DNA from 3 places in the Neobacillus sp. 204 genome. Region 3 is predicted to be linked to each of the others. Evidence: riboswitches for the same ligand, from Rfam matches in the RefSeq annotation. Region 3 holds a riboswitch; each other region holds the start of a gene.
What was found. A riboswitch is a leader RNA that binds a small molecule or an ion and turns the genes downstream of it on or off. The one in region 3 is predicted to bind cobalamin.
Positions count from the first base shown of each region.

Region 1 (2,271 bases), on a different contig from region 3:
GAATCCCTATCCATGTTTTAATCTGTTCTTGAACAAACTGATCATATACTTCTGTCGTCCACTCGCCCCTTCTCCATTTTCTTCGGGCTTGACGGATTTCTATCGTTTGCGGAAAACTTCCAATCGTAGTTGTCGGAAGGAAAGGAAGCTCCAACACTTGTTGGTCCTCGCGGCGCTTATCAAATGATGATGGCCGCTTCGCAACCTGTGATAGACTGCTAGCTACTGACTCTTGAACCTCGAGTCGATTTCTCGCCGGAGACTGAGCCAAATCATTTCGTGCGGTTTCACTTTGATTAAACTCCTTCATAACCTCTGTTTCACCATGAAGGGCCCTTTTTACCAGAGATTGAATTTCATCTAATTTTTCATCAGCAAAAGCCAATGCGTCCTTAATAAGTGGATGAAGATTCGTTTCTTGACTGAGGGTAACTGGTACATGAAGCAAACTGGAAGATGGCTGCAGCCACAACCGCTCTTTTGGAACAGTTCCTGTAATGATTTCGACGAGTTTCGCTTTATCCGTCAACTGGGAACGCCAAATATTCCTCCCATCGATTAACCCCACGCCAAGGATCTTATCCTTCGGAAATCCATACGTTGCCAGGGATTGTAGATTCCCTTCCAAACCATGGACAAAATCCAAACCAACCCCGGCAACTGGAAGATTGATCACTTCAGAATAATATTCTACCGAATCAAAATACGTTTGCAGCATGATTTTCAACTCAGGAGCAGCTTCTTGCAGTTGTTTGTAAATGTAAGAGACAGTTTTCATTTCGTCAGCTGTTATGGATGTAACGAGAGTCGGTTCATCCAGTTGAACCCATTCTACCCCTTCTTCCGCAAGCTCCTGTAAAATTTGCGCGTATAAGGGAACAATCTGCAAAATAAGTGCTGGTAATTGTTTTTGTTCATATCCCTTCGAAAGCTTTAGAAATGTATAAGGTCCCACAATGACTGGCTTTCCGTTAATGCCTAGTTTTTCCTTCGCCTCACGATAGGCAAGCAGGGGTTTGTTTTCGGTTACGGTTGGTTTGATCCCCGTGAGTTCTGGAACTATATAATGATAATTCGTGTTAAACCATTTCGTCATTTCTGATGCGACCGCTGTCTGGCTGCCTCGAGCCATTGCAAAATAAGTGGAGAGCGGCACTTTTCCTCCCTCATATTCATACCTTTTTGGTACGAAACCAAACATAACGGCCGTATCAAGGATATGATCATAAAGGGTAAAATCACCTACAGGAATATAATCAATTCCTTTATCCTTTTGCTTTTGTAAGTGCTGAAGGCGAATCTGTTCCATCTGAAGAAGAAAGTCTTCCTCTTCTACCTTTCCTGCCCAAAACGCTTCTAAAGTCTTCTTCCATTCACGATTTTCCCCAATGCGTGGATATCCAAGATTACTGCTTTTCATCTCATTACCTCCCGATTTTTTAAAATAAAAAAAGGCATCTCTAACGATCGAAAAGAAAGTTAGAGATGCCTAATATATAGTGGGACATACGTCACCCGTCTTATAATTAGCAAGCCATCTAACACCTCCCTATCTCCCGTAGGTCTTCAGTGTGGTCGAAACAGGCAGGTCTCCTGACTTAAGGGTCATCACCAGCACAAACCTTCCCGATCATATCGATCAGTGGCGTTAAACATTGCGCTGATTATCCTTTTACAGTGGCGGGACCGTGTCGGATTTGCACCGAGCTTCCCTTTTCATCCTTGAGCATTGCTTCAAGGAACCTGTTCGCACGTATTCAATTAAATGGAAAGCATGAACTATGAGTCAGGCTTTCCGATACCATCTATTTGATAGTATTCTGTAAGCATAATACAAAATGGTGTAAAATTCTATCAATTTCGTAAATTAGTAAAAAAAACTGCCTTTATACAGTAAAGCGATAATAATAATAGATCAATTTCTTGCTAATCGATAATCTGAAGGGCTAAACTGCATATACTTCTTAAACATGCGGCTAAAATAATTGGCATCATGGAATCCTATTCTGGCAGCAATCTCACTTATTGGTAAATCGGTCATTTCTAAATACGACAAGGACATGTCAATTCTCATTCGGTTTAAATAATCAATTAAACTAATTCCTACTTCTTTTGTAAACAAATGACTAAAATGATGCCGGCTCAAGCAGCAATATTGTGCTATTTCATTCAGAGAAATACTCTCTTGATGATGTTCTTTAATATAACCGATAGCTTGTTGAATGACAGGACTTACTTCACTAAGATCCGTATTTTCGGTTTGCTCTGTAA
Region 1 is NZ_JBJORY010000007.1:126,150-128,420, forward strand. Features, by position in the region: gene metE (5-methyltetrahydropteroyltriglutamate--homocysteine S-methyltransferase) at 1-1,420, opposite strand, end outside; cobalamin riboswitch at 1,567-1,762, opposite strand; gene ACJ004_RS15880 (helix-turn-helix domain-containing protein) at 1,916-2,271, opposite strand, start outside.
Region 1: another riboswitch for cobalamin. It lies ahead of metE (5-methyltetrahydropteroyltriglutamate--homocysteine S-methyltransferase); the one in region 3 lies ahead of ACJ004_RS23520 ((2Fe-2S) ferredoxin domain-containing protein).

Region 2 (2,271 bases), on a different contig from region 3:
ATAGAACATATATGGCGTGCCTGTTTCTAATTGAGCCACCATGATCCGTGTCATAATATCCATTGCTCGGTAGGTTTTACGAGGTAGAAGCGGGTTTTTAATGGCTTCTTCATATTTCTCAGAAAAATATTTAACATCCGTTTCATCATAAAAATCCTCAAGTCCTAAATGGTTACCATGTTCATCCTTCCAACCCATCATTTGTTTTACTTGATGGGGACAAAATGTATGCCACTGTCCAATACTTCTTCCCTGCTCATCTCTCTCTTCCAATTTTTTCATAAAAAGATCGGGTATAGAGACACCTGTGAAAATATCATGGGCTTTACGGCGTTCATCTCCATTATTTGTTTTCAAATCGAGAAACCCGTTCATAATATCTCTATGGAACAAATCTAGGTACACCGCAATGGCACCTTGGCGTTGTCCTAACTGATCGACACTGACAGCTGTATCATTCACCAATTTTATCCACGGCACCACACCTGAAGAGTTTCCTTTGAATTTCTTAATATCGGAACCAAGTGCACGAACTTTACCATAATAGATCCCAATCCCTCCGCCATCCTTACTTAACCGAGCAATATCCCAATTATTTAAATAGATGCTATCAAGGGAATCATCAACTGTATCAATAAAGCAGGAGGAAAGCTGCCCAAAGCTTTTCCCTGCATTCGCTAAAGTCGGGGTTGCCACCGTCATATATAAATTACTTAATGCCCAATAAGCTTCCTTCACAAGTTGGAGGCGGATCGGCTGCTTTTCATACTTCATAAGAGTCATGGCAATAATCATGAACCGTTCCTGCGGGAGTTCATATACATTTCGGTTATGATCTTGAGCAAGATAACGATCCGCCAGTAAAAATAAACCTATGTAATTAAATAAAAAATCTTTATCTGGATCAATCTCTTTTGCTAATTCATCGATTTCATCTTTACTATATAAGTTTAATAGATCATTAGAATAAATCCCGATATCGGTTAATACTTTTAATAATTTATAAAAGTCACCATATTTTAAAGAACGGTCATATCCGCGGCTTTTTGCAGATTTCCCATATAATTCATTTAAATAAAAGCGGGCAGCAATAAATGTCCAATCCGGTTGGTCCATAGCAATTTGGTTCACTGCATAAAGTAATGCTTGCTGGTTTGCTTCTAACTCTGTTACATTCAGTTCGCTTATTCGGTTTTTTAGTTCTGTTGTGTTAATTTGATATTGTCCTGTAACTTGTTCAATAGCTTCTAAAACATAATGAAGTTCGGATTGTAGTTCCTTAGTCATCATTTCAATTCCCCCTATAATAAAAAAATCCGCTCAACGGTAATTGAGCGGATGAAACGATAACTATACAAATGGAAAAAAATCAAATCCCTTTTGTCGCCATCGTTCATCTTCTCAATCCCCGAAGAAGTTGAAACAACTTAAGAAAGACAGGTCTCCTGACTAATACTTCTTCCTACTTTGAACCCTTCCCATATAAGTACCTAATCAATTAGACAGTTTTATACAGTGGTTTGTTCATTTCGTCAGCATTTACAGTTGCGGGGGCAGTTCTGGATTTACACCAGATTCCCTTTTAAGCCACAATGGCATCATCTCTTAAGGCTAACACAATATATAGTTTTATAATTATCATTCGAAACAATATATAGTGAATCAATTAAATTAAATAATAGTATAGTAAATAAAATATTTCAAGTCTATTATTATATAAAAATGAAACTTATCTGGGTTCATATCCGTAAATGAAGAAAGATCAAGTTGAAAAGGGGCATTTATATGGGGAACATATTTCTATTTACGTTGATTATCGGGATTGCTGCGGCACTTATTCTAATACCTATTTTTAAACATGATCAAGCAAGTAAAAAGGAAGGAAAAAAACTAAATATCGGTGTCTCCATTGCTGTTGTTGTGCTTCTCATGCTAGCTGTGTTTTCATTCTATTATTTCAGTAATTTTGATAGAAATTTCACCTCATTATGGCCGTTAGCAATTATTGTTTCCGCTGCTGGAGCCGTTCTTTCCAATGGTACAGAAAGAAAGATCAAAGGACTACTTTTCCTCGCAAGTCTTTGCCTGGGGATTTATTTCTTAACTGCCTTTATTTTTAATGCTGATAAAAAATATGAAGTGGCCAAGATGGCTGAAAAGGTGGAGATTCAAACCTTTGATGAAAAAGAAACACCTGCCAGTGTTCCGCCACAGTTTGCCCGTAACAAAATGAAAAAGGCATTTGGGCAAGTACCGAACACAAGCTACTAT
Region 2 is NZ_JBJORY010000002.1:519,231-521,501, forward strand. Features, by position in the region: gene ACJ004_RS06640 (ribonucleoside-diphosphate reductase subunit alpha) at 1-1,290, opposite strand, end outside; cobalamin riboswitch at 1,420-1,618, opposite strand; gene ACJ004_RS06645 (hypothetical protein) at 1,786-2,271, shown strand, end outside.
Region 2: another riboswitch for cobalamin. It lies ahead of ACJ004_RS06640 (ribonucleoside-diphosphate reductase subunit alpha); the one in region 3 lies ahead of ACJ004_RS23520 ((2Fe-2S) ferredoxin domain-containing protein).

Region 3 (2,271 bases):
TACGAATTATTACACGATCGAATCAATGTAAGAGGTATTTCATCTATGACCGACAAAGAGTATGAAGTAGGCGGCACCACTGCGCTATTAGATGCCATTGGTTTTACTATTCAAAAAATGATTAATGTCCAAAAGAGAACTAGTGAAGCGGAACGGGCCGAAAAAGTGTTATTCGTTATCACAACGGATGGGATGGAAAACGCGAGCCGTGAATTCACAACGAACAAAATCAAAAAAATGGTTCAGCTTCAAAAAGAGAAATTTGGGTGGGAATTCATCTTCCTTGGAGCCAATATCGATGCCCTCTCAACGGCTTCACAATTTGGAATCGATGAGGACTTCGCGGTGGAATACCATGCGGACCAGAAAGGAACTCAATTAAATTATGAAGCGGTCAATGAAGTCGTAAGTAATCTTCGAAGCGGCAAAAAGCTTGATCGAAGCTGGAAAGAAGGCATTGAAAAGGATTATAATCGACGTTCGAGGAATTAAATGCCACAGAGCCGGTTCTTATGCTTGAATTAAAAAAGAGAAACAAAAACTTTACCTACCCTCAAAAAAGAGACTTTAAAAAATACTTGATATATTCTATTTGTTAGACTAGTATGATATTATCTTTGAAAAATATAATATGTTTTTGTTAACAAATCAGTTAAGATGCCCTTTGGGCTTAATAGGGAATCTGGTGAAAAGCCAGAACTGTCCCCGCAACTGTAAGTGTGGACGAAATAGGCAAACCACTGTTTCGTATATTAATAGATATACGAATACGGGAAGGGTCTAAAGTAGGAAGATACACAAGTCAGGAGACCTGTCTTAGCTTTTATAGTTTCGATTTCTTCGGGGGTTGAGAAGATGGAACGTTCGCGACAAAAAGTATAGTTTCTTTAACTTGCTTTCCGCTGACGTTTTATCCGTTCAACAACTGTTGAACGGATTTTTTATTTTTACATGATTCTAAATGATTTTTGATTCTCATCGCTTATGTTAGAAGAAACAGACCTTCTATAAAAATTGAATATGATTAGGATAGGTGCGCATAAAGGAAAGAAATGCGCTTAAAAGGGAAGTACGGTTTAATTCCGTCACGGTACCCGCCACTGTATTGGGGAGTTCATTGCAAATGTCACTGGAATTTTTCGGGAAGACGCAATCGAACGATGAACCTTAGTCAGGAGACCTGCCTCTACCTAATGACTTCATTAACCTACGGGACAATAGGTGGAAGTGCTGATAAATACCTCATTTTCTGTCATTTTGTGTGTATTACTCTGCACCCCTATTTTCATAGGGGTGCTTTTTTTCGTAAAAAAAATAAAAGGAGAGTGTTTTATGACAACCTGGAATTTAAAAGGGACGAAACACCATGTATTAATTTGTAACGGCAGCAGCTGTATGAGAAAGGGAGGGGAAGAGGCTACACAAGCGATTCGAAATGAGATTACTAATTTAGATTTGGAGTCAATCATACATACAACAAGAACACGATGTAATGGAAGATGTAAGGATGCCCCTGTTGCTATCGTTTATCCGGAAGGAACTTGGTATAAGAACGTTACGCCGGAGGTGGGAAGTAATATGGTCCGACAGCATCTGATAGGAGGGGCCTGTCTTAAAGACCATGTCATTTATCAATATAGCCACGAAGGATTTATAGCATCAGAAAGAACGGAATGTATCGAAGGGGTTCTAAAGCCTGTTAAAAAGAGTGTCTAGATTAATAGGTTCTTTATTCAATTTCTGGAAGGAGGAGCAAAAAGAGTGCGAGGGAAACTGTTGGTTATTGGCTTTGGCCCAGGAGATGAAAAACATATCACGGAACGGGCAAAAGAAGCCATTCAAGAAAGTGATATCATCATTGGGTACAAAACGTATGTTGATTTAATTCAGGGATTCATAACGGGGAAGCAAATTATTAGCACGGGAATGACAGAAGAAGTGAGCCGGGCCCAAGAGGCTGTTAAACAGGCCGAGCAGGGTAAGAAGGTAGCGGTGATTTCAAGTGGAGATGCCGGTGTTTATGGAATGGCAGGTCTCGTTTACGAAGTGTTAATTGAAAAAGGCTGGAAAAAAGATTCAGGGGTAGAAATCGAGGTTATCCCTGGAATTTCCGCGATTAACTCCTGTGCAGCACTACTCGGAGCGCCAGTCATGCATGATGCATGTACGATTAGTTTAAGTGACCATTTAACACCGTGGAATTTAATCGAGAAAAGAATCGAAGCGGCGGCTCAGGCGGACTTTGTTATTGCTCTTTACAACCCAAAGAGT
Region 3 is NZ_JBJORY010000013.1:102,925-105,195, reverse strand. Features, by position in the region: gene ACJ004_RS23525 (vWA domain-containing protein) at 1-492, shown strand, start outside; cobalamin riboswitch at 639-833, shown strand; cobalamin riboswitch at 1,015-1,202, shown strand; gene ACJ004_RS23520 ((2Fe-2S) ferredoxin domain-containing protein) at 1,333-1,716, shown strand; gene cobJ (precorrin-3B C(17)-methyltransferase) at 1,762-2,271, shown strand, end outside.